Alkalihalophilus pseudofirmus: one gene and its partners. Each later gene encodes a partner of the first gene's protein in a complex. Links are inferred from orthologs where the notes say so. Each region holds a gene or a part of one and is shown on either strand. Other genes may lie near its edges.

What was found.
Region 2: the proteins of PQ478_RS06770 (region 1) and PQ478_RS18685 are in contact, whole or in part, in an NMR structure (PDB 1GGR), measured with the Escherichia coli proteins. The link is inferred for Alkalihalophilus pseudofirmus from one-to-one orthologs.
Region 3: the proteins of PQ478_RS06770 (region 1) and ptsP are in contact, whole or in part, in an NMR structure (PDB 2MP0), measured with the Escherichia coli proteins. The link is inferred for Alkalihalophilus pseudofirmus from one-to-one orthologs.

The regions. Positions count from the first base shown.
Region 1 is NZ_CP117835.1:1,308,475-1,318,494, forward strand. Bases 3,831-6,809 are described here. They hold PQ478_RS06770 (PTS sugar transporter subunit IIA), read left to right. Parts: upstream 3,831-5,050; coding sequence 5,051-5,569; downstream 5,570-6,809. Other genes in these bases: PQ478_RS06760 (glutathione ABC transporter substrate-binding protein), read left to right, coding at 3,831-4,432; PQ478_RS06765 (YjcZ family sporulation protein), read right to left, coding at 4,575-4,691; licT (BglG family transcription antiterminator LicT), read left to right, coding at 5,756-6,595; PQ478_RS06780 (carbohydrate kinase family protein), read left to right, coding at 6,621-6,809. Also shown: PQ478_RS06745 (YycC family protein), read left to right, coding at 1-130; PQ478_RS06750 (NCS2 family permease), read right to left, coding at 174-1,703; PQ478_RS06755 (xanthine phosphoribosyltransferase), read right to left, coding at 1,716-2,309; more of PQ478_RS06760, read left to right, coding at 2,846-3,830; more of PQ478_RS06780, read left to right, coding at 6,810-7,565; PQ478_RS06785 (CC/Se motif family (seleno)protein), read left to right, coding at 7,893-8,198; PQ478_RS06790 (DUF8052 family protein), read left to right, coding at 8,219-8,767; PQ478_RS06795 (carbon starvation CstA family protein), read left to right, coding at 8,764-10,020. UniProt on the Escherichia coli protein: The phosphoenolpyruvate-dependent sugar phosphotransferase system (sugar PTS), a major carbohydrate active transport system, catalyzes the phosphorylation of incoming sugar substrates concomitantly with their translocation across the cell membrane.
Region 2 is NZ_CP117835.1:3,541,098-3,550,884, reverse strand. Bases 6,563-9,308 are described here. They hold PQ478_RS18685 (HPr family phosphocarrier protein), read left to right. Parts: upstream 6,563-7,679; coding sequence 7,680-7,937; downstream 7,938-9,308. Other genes in these bases: whiA (DNA-binding protein WhiA), read left to right, coding at 6,689-7,645; PQ478_RS18695 (gluconeogenesis factor YvcK family protein), read left to right, coding at 6,563-6,584. Also shown: PQ478_RS18725 (DoxX family protein), read left to right, coding at 1-381; PQ478_RS18720 (DUF7305 domain-containing protein), read right to left, coding at 427-1,569; PQ478_RS18715 (tetratricopeptide repeat protein), read left to right, coding at 1,794-2,861; trxB (thioredoxin-disulfide reductase), read left to right, coding at 2,970-3,911; PQ478_RS18705 (NUDIX hydrolase), read left to right, coding at 4,177-4,659; RNase adapter RapZ, read left to right, coding at 4,741-5,634; more of PQ478_RS18695, read left to right, coding at 5,631-6,562.
Region 3 is NZ_CP117835.1:3,157,047-3,167,073, reverse strand. Bases 4,186-7,171 are described here. They hold ptsP (phosphoenolpyruvate--protein phosphotransferase), read left to right. Parts: upstream 4,186-4,810; coding sequence 4,811-6,532; downstream 6,533-7,171. Other genes in these bases: PQ478_RS16810 (MarR family winged helix-turn-helix transcriptional regulator), read left to right, coding at 6,833-7,171; PQ478_RS16820 (phosphocarrier protein HPr), read left to right, coding at 4,548-4,811; PQ478_RS16825 (PRD domain-containing protein), read left to right, coding at 4,186-4,237. Also shown: sdhA (succinate dehydrogenase flavoprotein subunit), read left to right, coding at 1-1,492; sdhB (succinate dehydrogenase iron-sulfur subunit), read left to right, coding at 1,489-2,241; PQ478_RS16835 (acyl-CoA thioesterase), read left to right, coding at 2,372-2,833; PQ478_RS16830 (helix-turn-helix domain-containing protein), read right to left, coding at 2,961-3,185; more of PQ478_RS16825, read left to right, coding at 3,401-4,185; more of PQ478_RS16810, read left to right, coding at 7,172-7,267; racE (glutamate racemase), read left to right, coding at 7,303-8,112; PQ478_RS16800 (GerMN domain-containing protein), read left to right, coding at 8,226-9,347; rph (ribonuclease PH), read left to right, coding at 9,495-10,027. UniProt on the Escherichia coli protein: General (non sugar-specific) component of the phosphoenolpyruvate-dependent sugar phosphotransferase system (sugar PTS).

The DNA of each region.
Region 1 (10,020 bases):
AGCCGAGACTGCACAAAAATTATCTAAATCATTGAATGTGCCGATTGAACAAATTATGCATATGCCTCAGCATATTCTAATTGCAAAACTGGCTGAGCTTGAGAAAAAAAATGATAGCACAGAAAAATAAAAAGACGTATCCGCACTGAACGGCGGATACGTCTTTCATTTTATTAAGAGGCTACTTGTTGTTTTGTTTTCGTTAAAGCAGGCTCTGTGACTTCTTGTGCCGATGCTTGTTTATACGCACAATATACAAAGAAAACGGCAACTAGTACATATCCTATAGCATAATCTGGGGCAGCATTAACAGCAAGAGCCGGTGCATGCATAAATCCGACAAAAGATAAGAAGGCAGCAATCAGAGAGAAAATGGTTGCTTGTTTAAAATTCCGATCAATAATAGCAACCGTCATAGCCCCAAGTAAAATAGCTGTAAACATAGCTCCTTGTCCGAGTGGAACGATCCCCTCAGAAATCCCAGCAACGACTTCACCTGCTCCGTTATTAAATCGTGTCATAACATAGTTAGCGAAATACGGCAGCATTGCGATCGCCACAGCAGGATAGTATTTCTTATCATTAGATTGAAAGGCTGTTGTGACCATTGATAAGCCGACAAATACAAGAATTGGTGCGATCGCAGCTAATGGAATGATCGCGGCTAATGCAGCAATCACACCTGTTACAGCTGCTGCACCAAAAACAACGGCATTTAATATACTGTATCCTCGTCCGGCTCCCATTTGTTTTGAGCCGACTGTGGCAATATAAACAGTTGTAGGAAACAATCCTCCAAAAATGGCACCAAGCATCGTCCCTGTGCCGTCCACAGCTTGGCATTCACGAACATCATAGGAATCACCTGCAGCTGCCATCGCATCGACGTTATTCATCGTTTCAATCGCATTATAAAGTGTGATGGGCAATAATACGGCAAGTAATCCAATAAGTGCTCCAAATAAATAAGTCATTCCTTCAAATGCAGCTAGTGAAGGGACGATTGGGTAAAATCCCATGTTTGAGATACCTTCAGCAATACTTCCAGGAGATTGATACCCTAAGGCAAAAGCTAGAGCAGTACCTATGATTACGGCGAATAATGATGCAGGGATATTGAATGGCATTGCGACTTTACCAACTACACCAACTAAAATAATAGCTAAAGCAACAAGACCTACAACCGGAATGGAGAACGTATTAAATAACATTTCACCAGCAATAAATGTGATTGCCACACCCGCAAGAGCTCCTAACATGGCTGCGCGCGGCAGGTGGTCACGGACCCAGTTTCCAGATAAGCTGACTACAGCTTCAATCAAACCACTTAAAAAGGCTGCGGCAACAGCAATTTTCCAAGCAAGTTCAGGGTCACCTGTAAGAGCGTTAGCAGGCGCAAGAACCCCAAATAAAAAGACAAACATAACAGGAGTGCTGATCCCATAAGACAGGGCGGTTACATCAGTTCGGTTTTCTTTAACGGCCAAGCGCTTTGCCATGTACGCATAATATAAATTTCCGGCCATAACAGCAACAGCAGCACCAGGAATAACTTTTCCAAACACAATACTAGCAGGGAATCCCATACCAAGCATAGTGACCGCTATAATCACAAAGTTTGCTAAGTTATTTTGGAATAAGGCAAAAAATGCATCTGTATCCTCTCTTTTATAAAGGGGATAATGAATAGGTTTAGTCGTCATGATGCAGCCTCCTTATGAGTGCGATGAAACGAGTTCATCAACAAATGTAATTTTACCTTCATTTAAATCGTGCAGGCGTGCTAGCGCTTCGACGCGATACCCAGCATCATCAAGCTTTTTTCTTCCTTCTTGGAATGATTTTTCAATCACAATTCCAATACCTGCAACACTAGCACCTGCTTGTTCAACGATCTCTATTAATCCAAATGCCGCCTGGCCATTAGCAAGGAAATCGTCAATGATTAACACACGATCTCCTCCTTGGATGAAATCCTTGGAGACAGATATATCATTTGATTCTTGTTTCGTAAAAGAATAAACCGTGCTTACAAGGAGGTTATCCGTTAACGTTAATGACTTTTTCTTGCGGGCAAAGATCAACGGTGCTTGAAGTTCTGTTGCTGCCATAAAGCTTGGTGCAATACCTGATGATTCAATGGTTAAAACTTTAGTAATCCCATCATTCTTAAAACGTGCAGCAAATTCCTTGCCGACCAATGCCATTAGCTCCGTGTCAATTTGATGGTTTAAAAAAGTATCAACCTTTAACACATCATTTGATAATACTTTTCCTCTTTCTCGTATTGCATTTTTTAGCTCTTGCATACGATCCCCTCCTTAATAATGAAAAAACCCGAATATCAAGGCACCTGTAGACTACAAGTGATACCTTGACATTCGGGTTTTTTGTCAAAAGAAACGTTAGGCAATGTATATTGCTAAATAAGAAGTAATATACATAAAACACCTGTTCAATTGAACTATTATTTGATCCGATTGTCATCATCACTCATAGTCAAGCCATTTACGGCAGCTTGGTAGAAACTTGTGAGCCATATCCTCACGATTATACGAGTTTGTTTTATATTGTTTGTGTATAGGGGTTAGTATAGAGTATCATGTCTATTTTTTAAAGAGTTTTTTGAAAAAAACGAATAAAAAACTTAAATTTTGAAAATTCATTCGTTTTTTAGGGTGCTCAAAATCTTTTAATTAATGGTCCTTAATAATAATGAATTCATTATTCAAAACCTTCATCACAATCTGAATTAGACTATTCCTATCTTTTTACTTGTATTTATAGAAAAACACGCTATAATCAGTAAATATCACAAAAATTTAATAGAGAGAAGGTACGTAAAGTGGGGAAAATAAAGCTATTCACTTTATTTATGTTGGTAATGTTAATTAGTGCAATGATGGCTGCGTGCTCAAGTGATGCAAACGTGGGTGAAGAAGCAGCTGATCAGGCAGAAATAAGCGGGGGAGATTTAGTGATTGATGTTCAAGCAGACCCTCAAACGCTAGATCCGCACTTAGGAAATGATCACCAAACGCTTAATGTTGGTCGTACTATTTATGATACATTAGTCTACACAGATCAAGAACTAACGATGCATATGGGATTAGCTGAATCATTCGAACCAATTGATGATACAACGTGGGAAGTAAAAGTACGAGAAGATGTAACGTTTCATGATGGTTCGAAATTAAATGGGGCAGTTATTAAAGCAAATATTGAGCGATTGCTCGACCCTGCTATTGCGTCTCCAGTTGCCTTTTTATTTGATATGATTACAAATGTTGAAGTAATTGATGAATATACAGTACACATTGAAACCGAGTTTCCATTTGCACCGCTTCCAGCTCATTTTGCACACCCTGGCGGTCATATAATTAGTGCTGAAGCCATTAGGGCGGATTATGCGGCTATGGATGAGGGAGAAGAACCTGGAAGTGTTATTAACTCTAATCCGGTTGGGTCTGGATATTTTAAGTTTGAAGATCGTGTTCACGGACAGTCGGTAAGAGTCGTTAAGAATGAAGAGTACTGGGGAGAAGCTGCAAAGGTCGACTCTATTACATTTAAAGTAGTACCTGAGGATTTAACTCGTGTTGCAGAGCTTGAAACAAATACAGCACAGATTATCGGCCACTTAAACCCAAGTGATGTTACTCGTATAGAGCAAACGGAAGGGGTTAAAGTCGCAAAAGAAGATAGTGTAAGCTTAGCCTATTTAGGATTTAACAACACAAAAGAACCGTTTGATAATGAGCTTGTTAGACAAGCGATTTCAATGGCTATCGATAAAGAACAAATCATAGACGGCATAATGGACGGAGCTGCACTCCCTGCCAAAGGACCTCTGGCTCCACCGGTTTTTGGCTACAGTGATGAAGTAGAAGGCCTTCCTTATAATGTGGATCAAGCAAAAGAATTATTAGCCGAAGCCGGTTATGAAGGTGGATTTGATACAACCATTTGGACCGATGATGCAAGAATTCGTATTGACGTAGCTGAATACCTGCAAAGTCAATTAGCTGAGATCGGGATCCGAGCTGATATTCGTGCGATGGAATATGGTGCGTTTTTAGACAATATCACGAATGCAGAGCATGATATGATGATTGGTGCTTGGGGAACGGTGACAGCTGATGCTGATTACGGACTTTATCCGATGTTTCATTCATCTAACTTCGGCATGACTGGAAACCGTACGTTCTATGCTAATGATGAAGTAGATGAGCTGCTTGTATTAGGCCGCCAAGAAACTGATGAGGGCGAGCGATTAAACATTTACAAACGTGCACAGGAAATTATTATCGAAGAAGCTCCTCTAGTGCCTCTTTATCATACAGAGCATCTAGCTGGTCTTCGTGATGAGGTAGAAGGTTTTTGGATTCATCCAAGCAGCTTATATTACCTCCGTGATGTGACGATTCAATAGTATAAAACCATGGTATAAAACCATAGTATAAAACCATAGCATAACTCCATAATTTAACGACTATGTAAATCCACTAACCCCCCAGTTTATAAACTGGGGGGTTATATGCGTTCACAATAAGGAGGGGGTTCTTAAAGTTTAATTAGCATACGTAAGCGGAACCGACAATGACTAATAAGATGAATAATACGACAATTAACGTAAACCCACCTTGATAAGAGTAACCCATAGCTGTCAACTCCTTTCTGCTCTGTTCCATACATACTATGTCAATTAGCTGATATTGGTTGGGCTAATCATCATTTTTTAGGTGAAAATCATAAATCCAGGCATGAGATGTTTTCTTGTTTGAGAAATGGTAAACAAGGGAATAGTACAAACAACGCTTCCCCTAAGCGAGATCATTTGACAAGGTCTATTGTTCATATTAAAATGTGTTAGCGAAATGAATATGGCAGGATTGTAACTGATTAGATCAGGCAAGACCTTGAGAAACGAATGGGGAGCACTAAGCTATCTTTATGCGTTTTTTTAGGTCTTTTTCTATTTCCTGAAAAAAAGCATCATTTCCAGTCATGTAATTAGTAATTATGAAATTAATTGAGAGGTGTATTTAACATGTTAAAAAAATTATTCGGACTAGATAAGAAGGAAGCAGCACCAGTTCAACCAACTCAAGAAATTGTTCACTCTCCAATGACGGGGAAATATGTTGCTATTGAAAATGTTCCAGACCCAACTTTTGCAGAGAAAATGATGGGTGACGGTGTTGCCGTGGAACCTGCTAATGGAACAGTTGTTGCTCCTGTATCAGGAGAAATCATGCAGGTTTTCCCGACAAAACATGCGATTGGAATCAAAACGCCAGGCGGAGCAGAGATCTTACTTCACATTGGTCTTGAAACGGTCAATATGAAAGGTGAAGGTTTCACAGCTCATGTTAAAGAAGGAGATAAAGTGAAAGTAGGAGATCCTTTAGTTGACTTTGACCTTGCACTTGTAAAAGAAAAAGCGGCAAGCATCATTACGCCAATTGTTGTTACAAATCAAGACGACCTAGATAGCGTCATCAAAGAAACAGCAACCGATGTGGTTGCAGGTGAAACTCCTCTTCTTACATTAAAGATGAAGGGCTAATCTTAAATTAATAGTTGAATAAGAAAAGTGAAGCCGTCAAACAGCTTCACTTTTTTTACATCTGCTCCCCTCATTTACCTGCAATGCCAAAGCATTCACTTTCGCTTTTCGTTTCATTTCGTTACAATGGTAGGGTGTTATTCGGATGATATATTGTTGATGGCGGATTAATTAGGGAGCATGATGATGAAGATTAATAAAGTGTTAAATAATAATGTAGTGGTCGTAAAAGAGGGGCAAGAAGAAATTATTGTTATGGGCTCTGGATTAGCTTTTGGTAAGCGGAAGAATGATTTAATTAACCCTGAGAAAATTGAGAAAGTGTTTGTCATGAAAGATAAGAATGAATATGAAAAATTTACTCAAATGCTCAATATGCTGCCTGAAGCACATATTTCTTTAGCTGAGCAAATCATTTCGTATGCCGAGAAGAAGTTAAAAGCCAGTCTAAATGAGCATGTTCATGTGGCTTTAGCCGATCATCTTTCGTTTGCCATTGAACGTATAAAACAGGGATTCAGCCTACATAATAAATTATTACACGAAATTAAAGCACTGTACCCTGCTGAATTTGATATTGGTAAATGGGCTGTCGACTTGGTTTTCGAAAAAACGGGTGTTCGATTACCGGAAGATGAAGCAGGACATTTAGCTCTTCACATTCATACAGCCAAGATGAATGCCTCTACCATGAATGAAGTGATGAATACAACCGTTATCCTTCATGAGCTCATTTCATTAATTGAAAATACACTGCAAGTCAAAGTTGAAGAAGACTCGATATCATATCAACGATTAATGACTCACTTAAATTTCGCTTTGAAACGAGTAGTAGAAAATGAACCGTTTCAAGATGTAGACCCAGACATGCATGCGCTTGTAAAGGAGAAATACAACAGATCCTATCAAACGGCCTTGCTGCTGAGAGATCATGTAAAGGATCGTTTGGAACAGGACCTTCCCTCATCAGAACTTGTTTATTTAACATTACACATTCAACGAATTGATAAAAAAGAACGAAGTTAAAGAAAAAAATAAGGTGTGATTGAATATGAAAGGGATTATATCCTTAGGTGAAGCATTAATTGATTTTATTCCATTAGACAAAGAGAATATCACTTATCAAAAAAGTCCTGGCGGTGCTCCGGCAAATGTGGCTGTTGCAGCAGCTAAATTAGGTGCGAAATCCACCTTTGTTGGTAAAGTTGGGCAAGATGTATTGGGAGAGTTCCTTAAAGAAACGTTGCAAAGCCACGGGGTAGATGTTACTTCTATGATCTTAACTGAGGAAGCAAGAACTGGAGTCGTTTTTGTAACGTTAGATGAATCGGGTGAGCGTAATTTCAGCTTTTATATTGATCCTAGTGCAGATCGTTTTCTTTCAATAGATAACTTAGATTCCGAGTTATTTACAGGACATAATGTTCTTCATTATGGGTCCATTTCAATGATTTCCGAGCCGAGCAGAAGTGCTACTCTACAAGCAGTAAAAATGGCTAAGGAGCAAAATATGATTGTGTCATATGACCCTAACTTAAGATTAGGGTTATGGCCGTCAGAAAAGGACGCGAGAGAAACGATTAGTTCAATGTTAAAAGAAGCAAGCATTGTGAAAATCTCAGACGAGGAACTTACATTTTTGACTGGTGAAACAGAACTTGAAGCAGGTATAAAAAAGCTTTCAAAGTACAACATTCCAGTGTTGCTTGTTACTTATGGCAGCAAGGGGAGTTATGTACATGTTGATAATGAAACGATTCATGTGCCGGCAATGAAAGTTGAAACAGTTGACACTACAGGAGCAGGGGATGCTTTTGTTTCAGGAATCTTATATCAACTGAGCGAAAGAAATACTGCTCTAGGAGAGATTGCTCTTGATCAGTGGAAGGAAATTGTTGAGTTTGCTTCGGTATCAGGGGCGCTTGCGGCTTCTACAAGAGGGGCAATGACTGCCCTTCCTACGCTTGATGAAGTGAAAGCTACATTACAAAAGTAGAGTGTGTGTCAGGTAATCTTAATGTATTTTTATGGAAAATAAGCCGATCGTAGCGTTGGCTGATCTAATTTTATAAGACAAAAGAAGGAGCTGTTCAACCTAGAACAGCTCTTTTTATACGAAATGTACTCTAGAAACATATAATTTAATGGAATTGTTAGAAAATCGAACAAATTAGTGAACTTACTCTTGTTTTCTATTTCTATTTTTGTATAATGATAAATAGTTGGTAGAAAAGTTCGAAAATTGTTAATACTATTAAGGATTAAATAATAACATTCATTAGATGAGTGTTTTAGAAGGTACACTGATAATGGGGGGATCAACATGAAAGATTCGAACATTCCTATCACCATTTCAAAACGTGCCTATGACTTTATAAAAAAGCGCGGAGGTACAGTAAGCATTTCATTATTTCACGGAAATTCTTCCTGCTGTACAGGGGGGATTACTGAACTTATTTTATCTTATAAGGCACCTTTTGATAGAAATAAGTTTCAGAAAATTCAGCATAATGAAATTGAGTTGTTAATTGAACCGAACCTTCCTCTAAAAGATACAGGTTTAAAAATTGATCTATCTACATTCGGCTGGATCAAACAACTACAAGCAACAGGACTCGAGAGATTTTAAAGGGGAGTAAGGTGAAGGGAATGAACAAGACTAAAGTCAGCACAAAGGAAATGAAAGAATTTATTAATGATATGGCTAATCAATATACGATGCAATTTAATGTGTACCGGGAGGAAAGAATAGGAAATACAGTGCTTGATTTTTATGCTGAATTTAAAAGGCGTGATGAGAAATATCTAATGAGTAAGTCAATTAAGGTATGGAGTGTTGAAAATCAGCAATATGCATTTGTCAGACATCAAGAACAAGCCATCACTCCAACAGATATAAAGAAGTTCGCCAAAGATATTGATGCTAGAATCAAAGAATTTGTACCATCTAAACGTGAACATATGTCGACATTTTTTATTGGATTTATTGTAACCAATCAACCAATAGATAAAGCTGTTTTGAAGGAGGTGAGGAAGGCACGGAAGCTGCAGTTTTTAAAGTTTGGTTTACATGGCTGGGCAGATCGCTACATTGCGATTGTTGACCTTACAGAGAGAATAGTACTCGTAAACAACAAAGGGAGAGAATTTGTAAAGGGATTTCAGGATGCCTTATTGAAGGGGGAAGCTAGGGTATGAACTTTTTAACATTAATGATGATCTCAGGGGTCATTTTCTTACTTGCTTATCGTATTTATGGTCGTTTTCTAGAAAAAGAATTAAAAGTGGATCCAAACCGTGTCACTCCAGCAGTAGAAGTAAATGACGGGGTAGAATATGTTCCTGCAAAGAAGCCGGTATTGCTAGGACATCACTTTGCAACGATTGCTGGTGGAGGTCCGATTACAGGCCCTATTACAGCAGTAGCATTTGGCTGGCTGCCTGCGGTATTATGGATTATCATTGGTAGTATTTTCATTGGCGGGGTACATGATTATACTTCACTTCAAGCTTCTATCCGCCATAAAGCAAAGTCAATTGGTGCGGTGATTAAAGAGTATATGGGTGGACGAGGTCAGGTATTATTTCTTACATTCTCTATTGCTACATTAATTTTAGTTGTCGGTGTATTTATGATTCTTGTAGCAAATACGTTTGTATCCGTTCCTGAAGCTGCTACAGCGTCGATTTTATTTTTAGGTGTTGCTATTATTTTTGGATTCTTTGTAAACCAGCTTCGTGTCAATTTAGCGATTGCAAGCGTGTTTGGTGTTATTGCCATGTTATTATCGATTTGGGTAGGAATTAACTTCCCAATCCATTTAAGTGCACCGACATGGTCGCTCATTTTACTAGGCTATGCTTATGCAGCTTCTGTTATGCCTGTATGGCTGCTTCTTCAGCCGCGTGATTATTTAAATGCCTTCTTATTATATGGGTTAATTATTGGAGCAGTAGTGGGGATCTTAATTGCCGCTCCATCTATTCAATTACCAGCTTACACTGGTTTCCGTCATGAGACGATGGGCTTCTTATTCCCAATCTTGTTTATTACGATTGCATGTGGAGCTATTTCAGGTTTCCATTCATTAGTATCATCAGGTACAACGGCAAAACAGCTTGATAATGAGAAAAATGGTAAATTTATTGCTTACGGCGGTATGCTCCTTGAAGGTTTCTTAGCGATTATTGCTATTGGCTCTGTTGCTTATTTATCACAAGCAGACTTTGCAGCAAGAATGGATGCATTAGGCGGACCGATTGGAACATTTGCTGCGGGTATCGGATACTTCATGTCATTTTGGGGAATCAGCGAAACGGTTGCCGTTACATTTGCTGCCCTGACTGCATCTGCTTTCTTACTAACAACACTAGATTCTGCTACGCGCCTTATGCGCTATGCAGTCCAAGAAATCACTGAAGACCGTGCGCCAAAAGCGTTCCAAAATTCA
Region 2 (9,787 bases), 2.2 Mb from region 1 along the record:
GGAGTTGTGAATAATCCCGCTGTGCTTGAGCAATATCCAACATACCATGCTTTTATTGAGGGGTTTGCTGTTCCTAATGCAGAATTGTTCAGCTACATGGTGGCATGGGGAGAATTGTTTGTCGGTCTTGGATTGATCTTTGGGGTATTTACAACAGCAGCAGCCTTCTTCGGGATTATGATGAATTTTGCCTTCTTATTTGCCGGAACGATTTCTTCTAATCCGTGGATGATCTTATTTACCATCTTCATCTTGGCAGCAGGAGCGAATGCTGGCAGATACGGCGGCGACCGCTGGGCTATTCCTTATATGAAAGGGTTCATTAACAACAAACGAAATGGCGGCCAAAGGATTCAAGGTGATGTAGCGAATGCGGCTTAACACTTTATAAAACTCAGGAGCATATCCACATGCTCCTGAGTTTTTTTAGTTGAAAGGGACTTCGGCATCCGGCGGAAGAGGTTCATAAACGACGGTCCCTTTTATATCAATGCTTTTAGCGATAATCACTCCGGTAAATGTAGCATTATTATCAATGGTGACATTACCATCTGGAGCAAAGATTATGCCGCTCGTATTACTAGAGATTCTTACATCTCCTTTAGAGGCATAGATGGTCTGATTAGAAATCTGTTTGCGGTACGTCGTCTGGTCATTTAATACGGTGTAGCCTCTCTCTGTATACCAATTTTGATTTTCTACATCAGGCAAAGTAAATTCAGGAAACGAAATAGAATCTACTTTTTCCACTGTGTAGCTATCTTCGTGCGGGAGTGTATCTTTACCCGTAATTGAACCTGTATAAAGTATTTTTCCGTTGATATCAACCTGATTTAAGTTTCCTGTTAAAATATCACCGCCTACGTAAATGGTGCTCTCAGAGCTGTGGCCAAGAGTAATATGTTTTAAATCTAAATTTCCTTGTATGTAAATATTCTTCGCCTTGATTGATGTTTTAGAGCCGCTGTTCGATGAAAAGCCGTTTCGCATCACAACTGTAGCTTCTGGACCTATGACGGTTCCGTTCCCTGTGAAATCAAGAATATTTCCAAAGAAGAGGACATTTTCCTTTCTTAAGTAGTCTAGAAACGAAGACTCGGGTTCTGGATCAGGATCAGGGCCTGGATTAATTGGTGTAACACTTGAGGAATATTGACTTTCCAGGGTTGTTTGTATCTCAAATGAAGGGTTATGAGAATCGGTTAGCCTCATATTTACATTTAAGTTATAGTCAGCGTTTAAATTCCCGCAACGTCTGTTCGTAGTAATAGTTGTTCCTTCAGGTGAAATTTCATTAAGCTCAATGTGTTCGATTAAATGCGCAGATTCAAAAAAATCATCATAGCAAAATACATCATCATATCCAGCCTTATGCTGTTCTCTTAACTGTGTCATCATAATATTGGCCTCTTGACGAAGGTTGATATGCGAGCTTGTTTTCTCATTAAATGAAAAAGTAGATAGTAATACATTATAAATGATCCCTATAAAAAGGGATGAGATCACAATGGTAGCTAATACTTCTAATAAAGTAAGGCCTTTTTCTTTTACTATGTATTTAGTTAGCATATATCACCTCGAGTAAGAATGTTAAAGTTGATAGGTATATAGTCCTTATGTTATAACATTTTTGGTAAAAGTTTCTATCTAAAGTTTGTGTAATAGAATATAGATTGGAAAGGTAGAGGAAATTCGAGGCTAGAACAAAGAAGAATCGTTATTTCACATTCCTACTTCTCTTTGTTTATTGTATACTTGGGTGTATGAATGAGAACTTGGGGGAATTAAACTTCATGAACTTAACACCTGAAAATGAGCAAGAAAACCGAAATGTGATCCCGTTTTATCGCAGCGGCGATTATTTCTTTCATAGAGGCATTATTGCTTATCGTAAAAACCATCTGAAGCGAGCAGTGAAATTATTTGAACGTGCTGTTAAGCTGACGGATCAAGAGCCGGTTTTTCATGTTCAATTAGCGGCAGTTCTCTCAGAGATCGGCCAGTATGAGAGATCGAATGACATTTTAGAGATGGTCCTAACGAATCACGGAGACGATCAATCTGAATGTTATTTTTTCATGGCTAACAATTATGCCTATCTTGGATTATTTGAAAAGGCTGAAGAGGCCGCAAAGCGTTACATGGTATTAACTCCTGGCGGGGAGTTCTTCAAAGACGCAGGCGACTTGTTGGATTTAATGCAAGTAGAGCAAAATGAAGCAGAGGCTGATGCGGACGACGAAGAAGATTGGGAGTCGTTTGATTTGTCCTCTGATGAATATATTATTGAGCATGGCCGTGCCCGTACACTGCTTAGAGACGGGAAACCTGAAGAGGCGCTTCCTATTTTGCAAGACATTATTACGGAGCACCCTGCTTGCTGGTCGGCGCATAATCATTTAGCTGAAGCACTTTTTCGTCTAGGCGATGATTCGGCGTTTGAACTAAGCAGAAATGTGTTACAAGAAGATGAGGGGAATTTATTCGCCCTTTGTAATTTAGCAGTATTTTATACGATGAAAGACAATGAGTTGTCTGCAGCACCTTTTATTGATGCGATTAAGCGCATTTATCCGCTTGATATCGAACATCATATGAAGGTAGCACAAGTTCTGGCAGCAGTCGGACATTACGAGCAGGTCATCGGACGGATTATGCGTGTAGAGCCCTTCATTTTAGAACGTGAACCCGATCTGTTCCATTGCTTAGCTGTGGCGTACTATCACACAGACCAGTATGAAAAGGCCTTATTTTACTGGCGCAGAGCGGGAAAGCTAGGGAATAAATCTGCGGCAGAAATTCTTGAAAAAGTAGAGCAAGGCACCCTTTTGGCGCGCGATGTAGAATACCACCTGTGGTAATTGTAAAGAATTTGTTTTGTTTGAGCATATAAGTAGACACTTATATATCTCTTGATTAGGATAAGGGTAGAAATCAATTTACAGCAGTGATTGAAGGAGTGGATTAGGATGAGTGAAGAAAAAGTGTATGATGTCATTATCGCAGGAGCGGGTCCTGCCGGAATGACTGCAGCTGTTTATACATCTCGTGCAAACTTAAGCACGATTATGCTTGAGCGCGGAGTTCCTGGCGGTCAGATGGCTAATACAGAAGATGTAGAAAACTATCCCGGCTTTGACCATATTTTAGGGCCTGAGCTTTCAACAAAAATGTTTGAGCATGCGAAGAAGTTCGGTGCTGAATATGGCTATGGCGATGTAAAAGAGATTATCGATGAAGGTCATTATAAGATCGTCAAAGCAGGCAGTAAAGAATACAAGGCGCGTTCTGTCATTGTTGCAACGGGTGCAGAATATAAAAAGCTTGGCATTCCAGGTGAAAAAGAGCTTAGCGGCCGCGGGGTTTCATACTGTGCTGTTTGTGACGGAGCTTTCTTTAAAGGGAAAGAGCTTGTTGTTGTCGGCGGAGGAGACTCGGCTGTTGAAGAGGCTGTTTACTTAACTCGTTTTGCTTCTAAAGTGACAGTCATTCACCGCCGTGATCAGCTTCGTGCTCAAAAAATTCTTCAAGATCGTGCGTTTAACAATGATAAGATCGAATTTATTTGGAATCATGTTGTAAACGAGATCAATGAAGAGGGCGGAAAAGTAGGCAGTGTCACAATTGAGAACACAGAAACAGGCGAAACAAAAGATTTCAAGACAGATGGTGTATTCATCTACATCGGTATGCTTCCGCTAAATGCGAGTGTGAAAAACCTTGGCATCTTAAATGAAGAAGGATATGTTGTTACAAATGAAGAAATGGAAACGAAAGTACCTGGCATTTATGCAGCAGGTGATATTCGTGAAAAATCTCTTCGTCAAATCGTCACAGCAACAGGCGATGGCAGCTTAGCTGCACAAAATGTGCAACATTATCTAGAAAGTCTCGCAGAACAGACAAAATAATTCAAAAAACTGCAGAAAAAAACGTAATTCGGTCTTAATGAGTTTGTAACAAGGATGAAATATATATGGGGTATGATATAAATAAGTAATTGACCCCCTTTTTTATATAATTTGCACGGACACATCGTCCGTGCCCTTTTTTTGTCTATTTTTGAAATGATTCGACAAAATCAACCCTCATGCAAATTTTCCCTAATCCAAGTAATTGTGACGTTATCAAAATGAATGTATAATATTAAGGAGTAGTAGAACTGAGGTGAAGCTGTTGCAAAGGGTTACAAACTGTGTACTAGTAAATGGAGATCAAGCGTTATTGTTACAGAAGCCACGTAGAGGATGGTGGGTGGCACCAGGAGGAAAAATGGAATCTGGTGAATCCATTAAAGAAGCAGTGACAAGAGAGTTCCGTGAAGAAACAGGATTTCTTGTGAAAGATGCGAAGCTGCGTGCCGTTTTTTCAATGGTCATTATTGAAGATGACAAGATTCAATCTGAGTGGATGATGTTTACATTTCAAGCAACACAGTATGAAGGTGAACAGCTTGAGGAATCACCAGAAGGATCTTTAAAATGGCAGCCGCTAGATCAGATTACATCCCTGCCTATGGCTGAAGGAGATAAACAGTTATTCCGTCACGTGTTAGAACACGACGGATTGATGTATGGAACGTTCCATTACACACCCGATTTTAAATTGCTATCTTATCGATTAGATCCTGATCCATCAGATCCTGATCAATCTAAGTAAAGATAAGCTGAAAGATAAATTAAACATAAATAAGGTTATTTTTAATAAGATTGAACTAAATCTAAGAGCAGGTGATAGGCTATGACCAATCAAGAAGAAATACAAATCGTAATCATCACAGGGATGTCTGGGGCAGGAAAAACTGTGGCTGTCCAAAGTTTTGAAGACTTAGGGTATTTCTGTGTGGATAATTTGCCCCCTGCTTTAATTCCAAAATTTGTTGATCTCTTAAAAGGCTCAAACGGGACGATGAATAAAGTCGCACTCGTTATCGACCTTCGCGGGAAAGCATTTTTTGATCATTTATTTGAGGCAATTGATGCGATCAGCATAGAAGAAAACATCCAGCTTAAAATGCAAATTTTGTTCTTAGATGCAAAGGATGCCAAGCTCGTACAACGCTACAAAGAAACGAGAAGGTCTCATCCATTAGCTAAAGGCGGACTTCCGCTGGATGGAATTAAAAAAGAACGTGAATTGCTTGAAGAGTTAAAAGGCCGCGCCCAGCAGATTATTGATACAACAGAGATGAAGCCAATCCAGCTGCGTGAGAGAATTATCCAGCGTTTTAAAACGACGGATCGTCATCCATTCTCAATCAATATCATGTCGTTTGGCTTTAAATACGGAATCCCGATTGATGCCGACCTTGTTTTTGATGTGAGATTCCTGCCTAATCCTCATTATGTCGATCATCTAAGACCTCAAACAGGATTAAATGAAGAAGTGTCTTCGTATGTACTGAAGTGGAGTGAAACACAGACATTTATTGAAAAGCTTCGTGACTTGCTGACGTATATGCTTCCACAGTATAAACGTGAAGGTAAGAGCCAGGTTGTCATCGGAATTGGATGTACTGGCGGAAAGCACCGTTCGGTTACTTTAGCAGAATACTTTGGTGAGGCATTTTCAAATGAGTATGTAATGCATGTGAGTCATAGAGATATTGAAAAGGGGAAGGAAAAAACAACGTGAAGCAAAAGAAAATTGTTGTAATCGGCGGAGGAACAGGACTATCTGTATTGCTTCGAGGGTTAAAAACATTTCCTGTTTCGATCACGGCGGTTGTAACAGTGGCCGATGATGGGGGCAGCTCAGGGCGTTTGAGGCAAGAGCTTGATATTCCGCCTCCTGGAGATGTTCGTAACGTTCTCGTCGCCCTTGCTGAAGTAGAGCCATTAGTAGAAGAGTTATTTCAGCATCGTTTTCAAAATGGGAATGGCTTATCAGGACATTCCTTAGGCAACTTGCTGTTAGCAGGAATGACGTCTCTCACTGGAGATTTTGCAAAAGGGATTGCAGAGCTCAGCAAGGTCTTAAATGTACGTGGAAAAGTATTTCCTGCTGCTAATCGCAGTGTCGTCTTACATGGTGAGATGGAAGATGGCACCGTGGTAACAGGGGAGTCAAAAATACCGCTTTCCAAAAAACGAATTAAACGGGTCTTTTTAACACCAGCAGACATTAGTCCGCTTTATGAAAGTGTTAAAGCTATTCAAGAGGCAGACCTCATCGTACTTGGGCCAGGAAGCCTATATACAAGCGTTCTGCCAAATCTGCTCGTTCCAGGGATCAGTGAAGCTGTTTCAGAGTCAGAAGCAAAAAAGGTATATATCTGCAATGTGATGACACAAAGTGGAGAGACTGACGGCTATACAGCCTCCGAACACCTCGATGCGTTGTTTTCTCATTGCGGAAAAGGTATGATAGATGAAATCCTCGTTCATGGGTCACCTGTATCTGATGAAGTGAGGAAGCATTATTCAAAAGAACATGCTGTCCCTGTTACTGTAGATACCGACCGGCTTCAATCAATGGGCGTCGGCATAATCTGTGATCATTTTGTTGTGGAGTATGAGAAAATGCTGAGACATGATGCGATTAAAGTATCTAAGGCATTGATAGATGTAATAGATAAAAGGTAAATGGCGTAAAAGGTTACTAGAATATTGGCGTGTGGTTTTGCAAACGATCAATTAGTAAAAGCGGGTCATACATGCGTGCTGCACGGCTGAAAGGAGTGAACGTAATGTCCTTCGCAGCCACTACAAAAAAAGAACTAACCCAGTTTGAGCAAGAGGATTGTTGTGCTAAAGCAGAACTTTCCGCTTTAATCCGTATGAATGGATCGATGTCACTTGGAAACAAGCAGCTTGGGCTTGATGTGACCACTGAGAACGCAGCGATTGCTCGTCGGATTTACACTTTAATTAAAAAGTTATATCCAGAGATTTTTGTGGAGCTTCTCGTTCGAAAAAAGATGCGCTTAAAGAAAAATAACGTCTATCTTGTTCGAATCTCTCATGAGGCAAAACGATTGCTTGAGCACCTTGGAATCCTTGGAGAAGGGTTTTCGTTTATCCGCACGATCTCACAAGAAATAGTGAACACATCATGCTGTAAGAGAGCATACTTAAGAGGGGCGTTTTTAGCAGGGGGCTCAATTAATCACCCAGAAACCTCATCTTATCATTTAGAGGTTTTTTCTCTCTATGAGGAACATAATCAATCTTTATGTGAATTGATGAACGAATACGATCTAAATGCAAAAACCTTGGAACGTAAGAAGGGGTTCATCACGTATATGAAAGAGAGCGAAAAAATTACGGAGTTCTTAAACATCATCGGCGCACACCAAGCTCTTCTTTATTTTGAGGACGTGCGTATTATGAAAGATATGCGTAATTCTGTAAACCGTCTTGTAAACTGCGAAACCGCTAACTTAAATAAGACGGTAGGTGCAGCTTTAAGACAAGTGGAGAATATCCGGCTGGTGGAACGTGAGATCGGCCTTGAGCAGCTTCCGCCGAAACTACGTGAAATCGCAGAACTTCGAATGAAACACCAAGATGTTACATTGAAAGAGCTTGGGGAAATGGTGGAAAGCGGTGTCGTTAGTAAATCAGGCATCAATCATCGTCTCCGGAAAATTGACCAGCTGGCTGAACGTATTCGCTCTGGGCAATCGGTGGAATTAAAAATGTAAGACTAGAACGAAAAACAGTAGAGGAGGGACACAGATGGCAGAAAAAGAAGTACAAGTTAAACTAAAAACCGGTTTGCAAGCAAGACCGGCAGCTCTATTTGTTCAAGAGGCGAATCGTTTTTCATCTGATGTATTTATTCAAAAGGGTGAAAAGAAAGTGAATGCGAAGAGTATTATGGGTCTTATGAGCCTTGCTTTGAGCCAGGGCACGACGATTACTCTTATTACTGAGGGGCATGATGAGGCAGAAGCGTTGGAAGCACTAGCTGCCTATGTTGAGAAAGAAGCTTAAGAAAGGCGGCCTGATGCAGGGCCGTTTTTTTGTGTTCAGGAAAGTTTTTGGGAGAGATCAGACATATAAACAGTTTAAATAAATGAAAAAACATAACATTTCTGGGATAGGTGTAAGCTTGTCGCTCCTGAAATATGCTTCGCTTTCCGCGGTGAGCTGCTGAGCTTCCTCGGGCTTATGCCCTGTGGGATCTCAGCCCTGCTCTAGGCACCGCAGGAGTCTCCGCATATTTCATCCGCTGGGGTGTTGCTTTATGTAATAATTGTGTGTAGCGATTTAGTTATGGTTCATTTCAAATTATATAAAAGCAGACATCCTTAGGTTCATCTGTAAGGGTCTCTGAACAGATCATTATCAAATGGGGGCACTAAATAACATCCTTCCTCCGTTGATTGGAGCGGAAGGGACTCGACTCCTGCGGGAAGTGCGTGGCCAGGGGAGACCCCACAGGGCGAAATGTACTGCACCCCTATTGTTGGACACCTCAACCAACAATAGGAGGCGCCTTCATAAATGACTACGTTCACTAAGGAATATAAACTTCAAGTGGCTAAACGTTATCTAAATGAAATCATCAGTTATCGAGAACTTGCAAATCAAGTGGGCGTAGATGATTCGACGCTGCGATATTGGGTGATGTTAGTTCGCTATCATGGGGATCAAGCTTTTACCTTTCCCTATACAAACTATTCAGCTGCCTTTAAACTGAAAGTAATTCAATTTATGACCGAAGAGAATTACTCCATTCGAGAGGCATCAGCCATTTTTCATATTCCCGTTCCATGTATGCTTCGCAGATGGAAGAAAAAGTGGGAAACAGCTGGAGAAGATGCCCTTGAACCAAGAGAAAAGGGGCTTTCTACAATGACTTCTAATCAGAATAAAAACAAGGGCAACAGCGACTCTTCAACCCAATCGATAGAAGAGATGAAAAGAGAACTGGAACACCTGCGTATGGAGAATGCGTATTTAAAAAAGCTGAAAGCCTTAGTTCAGGAAAAACAATCACCAACAAAATCAAAGCGAAAGTAGTATATGAACTAAGGAACGAATTCCCGGTGATTCGAATGTTAAAGATAGCCAAGATGCCTAGAAGCACTTACTATAACCTTGTAAAAAAATGGAGCGAACCAGATCCTGATCGAAAATGGAAAAGAAGAATTGCATTCATTTACCATAAGCACTTTGGTCGATATGGCTATCGTCGTATTACAGACCTCCTTCAGGAAAAGGGATATGCGATTAACAAAAAGAAAGTGCTTCGAATGATGAGAGACCTAGGGCTTAAATGCCTTGTACGAATGAAAAAATACAAATCATATAAAGGAGAAGTTGGAAAAGCAGCTCCAAACATCCTAAACCGTAACTTTAGAGCCGAGAAGCCTAATCAAAAGTGGGTGACAGACATTACGGAATTTAAATTGTTTGGACAGAAGCTCTATCTGTCTCCACTATTTGACCTGTTTAACGGCGAACTGATAACCTATACGCTCCAATCAAGACCAACGTATGATTTGGTCGATACGATGTTGGACCAAGGGTTAAAGCACCTAAATAAAGGCGATGATCTCTTGATTCATTCTGATCAAGGTTGGCACTATCGAATGGCCCCTTACGTAAGGAAACTGAAAGAACATAACATCACACAAAGTATGTCTCGAAAAGGCAACTGTCACGATAATTCTGTCATGGAAAACTTTTTTGGAATCCTGAAATCGGAGTTCCTTTATTTAAACGAATTTGATAGTATTGAACACTTCAAAGAAGAGTTAGAACAATACATCTATTACTACAACCATGTGAGAATTAAATCAAGATTGAACCGGAAAAGTCCAGTAGCTTATCGACTC
Region 3 (10,027 bases), 1.8 Mb from region 1 along the record:
TCACTTGATGGACCGTATGGGAGTTATGTTTAACCGTACTCCAGAAGGTCTTCTTGACTTCCGTCGCTTTGGTGGAACTCAGCATCACCGTACAGCATTTGCAGGTGCTACAACAGGACAGCAATTACTGTATGCACTAGATGAGCAGGTTCGCCGTCATGAGACAAGCGGTCTTGTTACAAAGTATGAAGGATGGGAGTTCTTATCAGCTATCGTTGATGATGAAGGTACCTGTCGTGGAATTACAGCACAAGATCTGAAGTCTTCTGAAATTAAGAGCTTCCCAGCTGATGCTGTAATCATGGCAACAGGCGGCCCTGGAATTATCTTTGGTAAGTCAACAAACTCAGTAATCAACACTGGTTTTGCTGCTGCGAAACTTTATCAACAAGGTGTTCATTATGCAAACGGTGAATTCATTCAAATCCACCCTACAGCAATCCCAGGTGATGATAAGCTTCGCCTAATGAGTGAGTCAGCACGTGGTGAAGGTGGACGAGTATGGACGTATAAAGATGGTAAGCCGTGGTACTTCCTAGAAGAAAAATACCCTGCATACGGAAACCTTGTACCGCGTGATATCGCAACGCGTGAAATCTTTGACGTTTGTGTTGAGCAAAAGCTTGGTATTAACGGAGAAAACATGGTATACCTTGACTTATCTCATAAAGATCCTAAAGAGCTTGATATTAAGCTTGGCGGTATCATCGAGATTTATGAGAAGTTCATGGGGGATGACCCACGTAAAGTACCAATGAAGATCTTCCCTGCTGTTCACTATTCAATGGGTGGAATGTGGATTGATTACGATCAAATGACAAACATCCCTGGTCTATTTGCTGCAGGTGAGTGTGATTACTCTCAGCATGGTGGAAACCGCTTAGGAGCAAACTCACTGCTTTCTGCGATCTACGGTGGAATGGTTGCTGGTCCTAAAGCTATTGAATACATGAACGGACTAGAGAAGTCTGCAGAAGCTATGTCTTCATCATTATTTGATAATGAAGTGAAGAAAGAGCAAGAAACATTTGATAACATCATGAAAATGGATGGTAAAGAGAATGCTTACATCCTTCACAAAGAGCTTGGCGAGTGGATGACAGATAACGTAACAGTAGTACGTTACAACGAAAAGCTTCTTAAAACAGATGAAAAGATTCAAGAGTTGATGGAACGTTACAAAAACATCAACATTAATGATACGGCTAAATGGAGTAACCAAGGTGCATCCTTCACACGCCAGCTTGATGGTATGTTAAGCCTTGCACGTGTAATTACTCTTGGTGCTTACAATCGTAACGAGAGTCGCGGAGCACACTATAAGCCTGAATTCCCTGAGCGTAATGATGAAGACTTCTTAAAAACAACAAAGGCTACGTTCAACCCAGCGAAGAACGCACCAGACTTTACGTATGAAGAAGTTGATACATCACTCATCAAACCTCGTAAACGTGACTACTCACAAAAGAAGCAAGGAGCTGTTAAATCATGAGTGAAAAAACAATCAAATTCCAAGTGACTCGTCAAGATGACCCAAACAGCAGTTCTTATGTGGAAGAGTTTGAGGTACCATATCGTCCAAATATGAACGTTATCTCAGCGTTAATGGAGTTCCGTCGTAACCCAGTTACTACAAAAGGGGAAACAACAACTCCAATCGCATGGGATATGAACTGTCTAGAAGAGGTATGCGGAGCGTGTTCAATGGTGATTAACGGGAAGCCCCGTCAATCATGTACGGCACTAGTGGATCAGCTTGAGCAGCCAATTCGCCTTGAGCCAATGAAAACATTCCCTGTTGTACGTGACTTAATGGTTGACCGCAGCAGAATGTTTGATTCATTGAAGAAAGTAAAAGCATGGATTCCAATTGACGGAACATACGATTTAGGACCAGGGCCACGTATGGCAGAAACAAAGCGTCAATGGGCTTATGAACTTTCTAAATGTATGACTTGTGGGGTTTGCTTAGAAGCATGTCCGAATGTAAACAGCAAATCTGAATTTATCGGACCTGCGCCGTTATCTCAAGTTCGTTTATTCAATGCTCACCCAACTGGTGAAATGAATAAAGCAGAACGTTTAGAGACTATTATGGGTGATGGCGGACTTGCTAATTGCGGTAACTCACAAAACTGTGTACAAGCTTGTCCAAAAGGGATTCCTCTTACGACATCCATTGCGGACCTAAACCGTCAAACAACATTACAATCATTTAAGAACTTCTTTGGTGGACAATAAGAATTATTCTTAATCGGTTAATGATTGAAATTTAACACTCACCCTTTTATTGAACTATTACCCGTAAGTAGGTACATAGATCAATAGAGGGTGAGTTTTTTTAATAGACTATTTGAAGTGAGGGACTAACATGAGACTGCCAGCGTATATTACTGATTTTGATAAATGGAAAAAAGGGTTCACTTTCTCAAGCGAGGTTCGTGTGAGATTTTCAGAAACAGATGCTTTCGGGCATGTGAACAACAAAAATGCCCTTGTTTATTTTGAAGATGCAAGGCTTGAATATTTCAGCTCGTTAGGGTTAATGCAAAAATGGGCCAATGCCGATTTTGAGACGATGATCGTAGCAGCTGACCTACAATGCGACTATGTAAGACAAATTAAATTCAACGAGCAGCTAAGAGTATATGTAAAAGTAGAAAAATTAGGAAGTTCATCAATGGATCTTCACTATCTTGTTCTTAATCAAGATCAAGAGGTGTGCTTAACAGGAAGAGGAGCCATTGTCCAGATAGGTAAGGAAAGCGGCAAAGCAGTACCTTGGAATGAAGAAATGCGTCAAGCCCTCAAAGGAGAAATGGTTTGTTTATAAGCAATGGTAAAAGTGTGGTTACAGAGGCTTTATAATTAGTAAAAGTCAGCTTACTTCCAAATTAGGAGGTAAGCTGACCGAGAAGGCTGTCATATGATGTTTGTGCACCTGCTGCGTTTAATGCTGTTTAGATTTCGATTTCACCTAATCTGATCAGTTCAATAACAGCTTGAGAGCGCCCCTTAACCCCCAACTTTTGCATTGTATTAGAAATGTGATTTCGTACTGTTTTCTCACTTATGAAAAGTTCTTGTGCAATTTCTCTCGTTGTTTTATCTTGTACAAGTAGTTCGAACACTTCTCGTTCCCTTTTCGTAAGTAATGGTTTAGGTCCGAATTCTGCTCCTTTCAATGAGTTCACTCCTTCTTGCTCGGGCTAAGAGCGAATTTGGGTAACTCAATCCCACTGTTGAAGGGCTTTAGTCTTGATAGTATATGTAAAGAACTTCTAACATGTGAGCATAATCTCTAAATAAATAAAGCATTATACGAATGACTATATTTATTGACGGTGATTTACTCCTTAGATAAGATGGTATATAGAATGTATGCAAAAGAGGGCAGTTCATGAATGGAACTTATCGAATCGAGAAAGTAGTTAATAATAATGTGGTAATCGCACAAAGTCCTGAGCTTAATGAAGTGATTCTTATTGGCAAAGGGATTGGCTTTGGCCGAAAAAAAGGACAGCACATACAAGCCGATGCAATTGATAAATTATTTGTGTTAAAAGACAAAGAAGAACAAAAGCAATACAGGGAGCTCCTAAGTGATCTAGATGAAGCATTAATCATTCATATCAATGAGATTATCCGCATGATTCAAAGAGAGCTGCCTAAGCCTCTTTATGAACGGATTCATCTTGCTTTAACGGATCATATTCATTTTGCAATAAGAAGGCTGGAGCAGGGGATCGAAATTTCTAATCCATTTTTAACTGAAACAGAAATGATGTTTCCAAACGAGTTTCACCTTGCTAGAAAAGCGGTAGATTACTTAAACGCTCACTTGACTGTCGAACTGCCAGAAGCTGAAATTGGATTTGTCGCGTTGCATATTTATAGTGCCTCATCTAATCAGCCGTTATCTGAGATGAATGAACATCCTCAGCTCGTTTCAGAGCTTGTAGAAATTATTATGGAAAAAGGCAATGTCAGTTTGAATAGGCGCTCAGTTGAGTATATGCGTTTAGTTAGTTTTTTGTGCGAACTGATTGATCGTTTTCAATCAACTGACATAGTCAACTATTCTCCCAAGCTATCAGATGTGTTGAAAGAAGAATTTGAGTTGTGCTATACTGTCTCTAGTGAGTTAATTAACGTTTTAAATCAACGTTTTAACACACATTACAAGGCAGAACAGCTGCCGGAAGTTGTGTTTTACTTACAACGATTTATTAAATAAATAATAAGTTGTCTTATTAAATAAATTATATGTTGCACTTAGTTACGTGTTACTGACAAGATCAGGCATGAGTATGGAAGTGTATATGAGGTTTAAATGGGGTACGATACAAGTGTAGTCCATGTTATCATCATGTGCGTTTCTTTACTGATGCCTGTTTTTTGTAGGATTCCCTTTAAAACGTTTTCATGCAGATGTAAATTGCATAGTTAACGTTAGGAGGATGCAAAGAGCAGCAACAAAATTATGAAACAGAATGGGTGCATCAAACCAACCCCATTCTAAAATAAATGAAAGAGGTTGATGAACAATGGCAGAAAAAACATTTAAAATTACAGCAGAAACAGGAATTCACGCTCGTCCTGCAACACAATTAGTAAACAAAGCAGGACAATTCTCATCAGATGTAACTCTTGAGTACAAAGGTAAGTCTGTTAACTTAAAATCAATCATGGGTGTTATGTCACTAGGGGTAGGTCAAGGGGCTGAAGTAACAATTAAGGCAGAAGGTTCTGATGCAGATGAAGCATTACAAGCAATTGAGGATGTTATTAAAGAAGGGTTAGGCGAATAATGTCATTAAAATTAACTGGGATTGCTGCTTCTAGCGGAGTAGCAATCGCCAAAGCTTTTGTCCACGTTGAACCTGACCTGAATATTGAATTAAAAAAAGTGACTGATCGTGATGCTGAGATTGAGCGTTTTGATGCAGCCCTTAAAACAGCTAAAGATGAGCTGACTGTCATTAAAGACAAGACTGAAGCTGAAATGGGTGCTGATAAAGCCGAGATCTTCGCGGCTCACTTGCTTGTTTTAAGTGATCCTGAGCTTGTTGATGCAGTAAAAGGGAAAATTAACGATGAAAGTCAAAATGCCGAATACGCATTAAATGAAATCGCTAATATGTTCATCGATATGTTTGAGAACATGGATAATGAATATATGAAAGAACGTGCGTCTGATATTCGTGATGTATCAAAGCGTGTGCTTGGACATCTTCTAGGAGTTGAAGCTCAATCATTAGCAACGATTGCTGAGGAAACGATCGTTATTGCAGAAGATTTAACGCCATCAGATACAGCACAGTTAAACCCTGTATTCATTAAAGGATTTGCTACAGATATCGGCGGAAGAACATCTCATTCGGCTATTATGTCTCGTTCACTTGAAATCCCTGCGGTCGTAGGGGCTAAAGAAGTAACGGCAAAAATTGAGAATGGAATGACAATTATTGTAGATGGTATCGATGGTGATGTCATTATTAACCCATCTTCTGATGAATTAGCTACATACGAAAAGAAAAAAGCTGATTACCAAAAGCAGAAGGAAGAATGGGCTAAGCTTGTAAATGAAGCATCTGTTACAAAGGATGGTCAGCATGTAGAGCTTGCTGCAAATATTGGTACACCAAAAGATCTTGAAGGTGTAATTAATAATGGTGCAGAGGGTATTGGCTTATACCGTACCGAATTTCTTTATATGGGACGTGACGCACTTCCGACTGAGGATGAGCAGTTCGAAGCTTATAAAGAAGTAGTTGAGCGCATGGACGGAAAACCAGTCGTTATTCGTACTCTTGATATCGGTGGAGATAAAGAACTTCCTTATTTAGATCTTCCTAAAGAGCTGAATCCTTTCTTAGGATACCGTGCCGTTCGACTTTGTCTAGAAAAAGTCGATATGTTCCGTACTCAGCTGCGTGCTCTCTTGCGTGCAAGCTCGTATGGTCAATTGAAAATTATGTTCCCAATGATTGCTACTCTTGAAGAACTTCGCGAAGCAAAAGCTTTACTTGCTGAAGAAAAGGACAAGCTTACTGCTGAAGGTGTAGAAGTATCAGATGAGATCGAAGTTGGAATCATGGTTGAAATTCCTTCGACAGCAGTAGCTGCAGATCGTTTTGCCAAAGAGGTTGATTTCTTCAGTATTGGTACAAATGATCTGATTCAATATACAATGGCAGCAGATCGTATGAATGAGCGAGTTTCCTACTTGTACCAGCCGTATCACCCTTCCATTTTACGATTAGTAGATATGGTCATTAAAGCAGCTCATAAAGAAGGAAAATGGGCTGGAATGTGCGGTGAAATGGCAGGAGACGAGATTGCTATTCCATTATTATTAGGTCTTGGTCTTGATGAGTTCAGCATGAGTGCAACATCTATCTTACCTGCTAGAAGTCAATTACTTGACCTGTCAAAAGAAGAATTAGCAACGTTTGCGCAAGAAATGCTTAACTTAGATACAGCAGATGAAGTAGAAGCTCGTGTCCGTGAAGCATTTGTGAAAGCATAATTTACTTAGAGTAACCGTCTTGGCGGTTGCTCTTTTTTTTATGAGGTAAATCATTTGACATTTCTCGTAACAGTTAGATCAAAGCTTGCAATTCATGCTGAAAACAGAGACAATGAGGGAATAAGGTACATATTTTAAGGGACAAATTAAGTGTTTTTAGAATGATATGAGCTTGTGAACTAAATCTTAGAGCCTACCGGCTGCAGGTTTCAGAAAACGTATAGTATATAAAATAAATTAGGACGATTTTCGTCTAGACGTTATAGACGAAATCACGTTTAATAGACGGAGGTACATTAGATGGACCAGCAACAAATTGAACAAATTGAACGATCTTTAAGAAGAGTTTCGGAAATGGTTAAGCAAAAAGGAAGAGAAATTTTAACGCAGTTTCCTATTACCCCTCCTCAGTTTGTCGCATTACAATGGTTGAACGAATATGGTGATATGACAATAGGAGAGCTATCGAACAAGATGTATTTAGCGTGCAGTACTACGACTGATCTCGTTGACCGGATGGAGAAAAACGAGCTGGTAGAACGTGTGAAAGATAAAAATGATCGTCGTGTGGTAAGGATTCACTTGTTAGATAAAGGAACGACAATTATTAATGAAGTGATCAATAAAAGACAAGAGTATTTAGAAAATATTTTGCAGAATTTTTCTCAAGAAGAAGTAAACTTTCTCGAGAAGAGCTTGCATGTACTACATGAAGAAATGAAGGCTAAAGTGTAGAACGTCAAGGTTGCATAGAAATTGAGGGAAACATAGTGGATAGACCGATAGGAGTGATTGATTCGGGCCTAGGGGGATTAACAGTAGCTAAAGAGCTGATGAGGCAGCTTCCTAAAGAGGAGATTGTTTATCTGGGCGATTCAGCTAGATGTCCGTATGGTCCGAGAACGAGCGAAGAAGTTCGCACGTACACTTGGGAGATGATTAACCGGCTGCTTGAAGAAAACATGAAAATGTTAGTCATCGCATGCAACACAGCGACAGCGGTCGTTTTAGAAGAAGTGAAAAAGGAACTTTCCATTCCTGTAGTTGGGGTTGTACATCCTGGTGCAACAAGTGCACTCAAAGTGACAAAAAAGGATCATGTGGCTGTGATTGGGACGGTTGGGACGATTGAGAGCGGTGCGTATGAAAAAGCCTTAAAGTCAATTAATCATGAAGTGAAAGTGGAAAGTCTAGCTTGTCCTCCATTTGTTCCGTTAGTAGAACGTGGAGTATTTGAGGGAGCAGAAGCTGATCTGATTGTAAAAGAAGTATTAGAGCCATTACAAAATAGAGGTTTTGATACGATGATTTTAGGCTGTACTCATTACCCGCTGTTAAAAGACACTATTCAAAAGCAGATGGGGCCGGATGTGCAATTGATCTCATCTGGTGATGAAACCGCCAGAGAAGTGAGCGGGCTCCTCTATCATAATAATTTACTGTTTACAGACCAACGAAAACCAACCCACCGCTTCTTTACTACAGGAGATAAAGACCAATTTAAAACACTTGCTGATAAATGGCTTGAAATCGATATTGAAGTCGAGTCGATTCATCTAGGCAGACAAGAAACCGTCTAACATTACGTTAGGTGGTTTTTTTGTGCTTGTTATTTTTTGTAGACAAGTGGTCTAAAGTTCAAAAGTGCTCGTATACATGTAGTACAAACCATCTTTTTTTAGGAGGGGAAACAATGCGTAAGTTCTTTCGTAAAGGTGTTCCAGTATTAGTCATTTCAACCCTTGTAGCTACAGGGTGTTCGTTTGGAGCAAATGAAGCAGCAAATGAAATGGATGCGCCGCCAGTTAGTTATATTGATGAAGGAGATTCGCTTGAATTAGAAGAGAGTGAAGAAGGGGTAGACGGGGAAGGGGATGCCGAAGCTCCTAGTAAAGGTGAAGAAGGCGAAGATGGTGATGAGGGTGAAGCTGAGGCAGATGCAGTTGTAGAAGATGTGCAGCGAGAATTATATCTAATCGATGAAAATGGCTTAGTCGTCCCTCAAACGTTAACATTGCCTAAAACGGAAAGTGTCCTGCGTCAATCTCTTCAATATTTAGTTGACGGTGGACCTGTGACTGAGTTATTGCCAAATGGATTTAAAGCGGTTATACCTGCTGGGACAGAAGTCGATGTACATTTAGATGATGATGGAGTCGCTATTGCTGATTTCTCGAATGAATTTAAAGAGTATGATCCTGAACAAGAACAGCAGATTCTACAAGCAATCACGTGGACATTAACGCAGTTTGATACAGTTGAAAAAGTGAAAATTAGAATTAATGGCTATGATCAAGAGATGATGCCGCAAAATGGCACTCCGATTGGTGAGGGGGTAAGCCGAGCCAATGGGATTAATATTGAATCAAATGGTGTAGCAGATATGGTCAACAGTAAAAGCGTTACGCTCTATTTTCTAGATCAAAAAGGTGAAAACACGTATTATGTTCCTGTCACAAGAAGGGTAGGACTTGGTGAAGACTCATTGAAAGCAGCAGTCAATGAACTCTTGCAGGGGCCTTCTTATAAGTCTAATCTATTAACGGATTTTAGGAACGGCGTTGAGCTGTTATCCGACCCTTTATATGAAAATGGGGTCGTGACATTAAACTTTAATGAATCATTGTTAAGCCAGCTGGATGCCAAAGCAGTATCTGATGCAGCTTTGAATATGCTCGCGCTTACCCTGACAGAGCAAGAAGGAGTCGAGCAGGTCGCAGTACAAGTAAATGGGGAAACGAATATATTACATGAATCCGGTCAGATGACGCAGCCTGTATCTAGACCGGAAAAAGTGAATACAGGGAGTTTCTAATTGAGTGAGACAGCAAAATGCTGTCTCTTTTTTAAGTATGGTTTTAGATAATCATCTGATTTCGTTGATTTCCATGGATAGGAGATAGGATATTGTGTGATTCTACAAAGGGATAGATGTTATGATATGGTAGAGGAGGAATGCAATATGAGATCAGATGGAAGACAAGTAAATGAACTTAGAGCAGTCCAGTTGGATACGGACTATTTAAAACATCCAGAGGGATCAGTACTTATCTCGATGGGTGATACAAAAGTGATTTGTACGGCAAGTATAGAAGAGAGAGTCCCCCCTTTTATGAGAGGACAGGGCAAAGGTTGGATTACAGCAGAATATTCTATGCTTCCGCGCGCGACAGAACAACGTACAATACGAGAATCATCAAAAGGGAAAGTGACGGGAAGAACGATGGAAATCCAGCGTTTAATTGGTCGTTCGCTAAGAACCATTTTAGACTTAGACCAGCTCGGTGAGAGAACGATTTGGATTGACTGTGACGTTATTCAAGCAGATGGTGGAACGAGAACCGCTTCAATTACAGGAGCTTTTGTCGCATTATCAATTGCTGTTAACAAAGCAGTCGAGCGAGGTCTGATCAAAAGCTGGCCAATTAAAGACTATTTAGCAGCTGTTTCAGTCGGAGTGGAGCCGACTCATGGAGAGGTGCTTGATCTATGCTA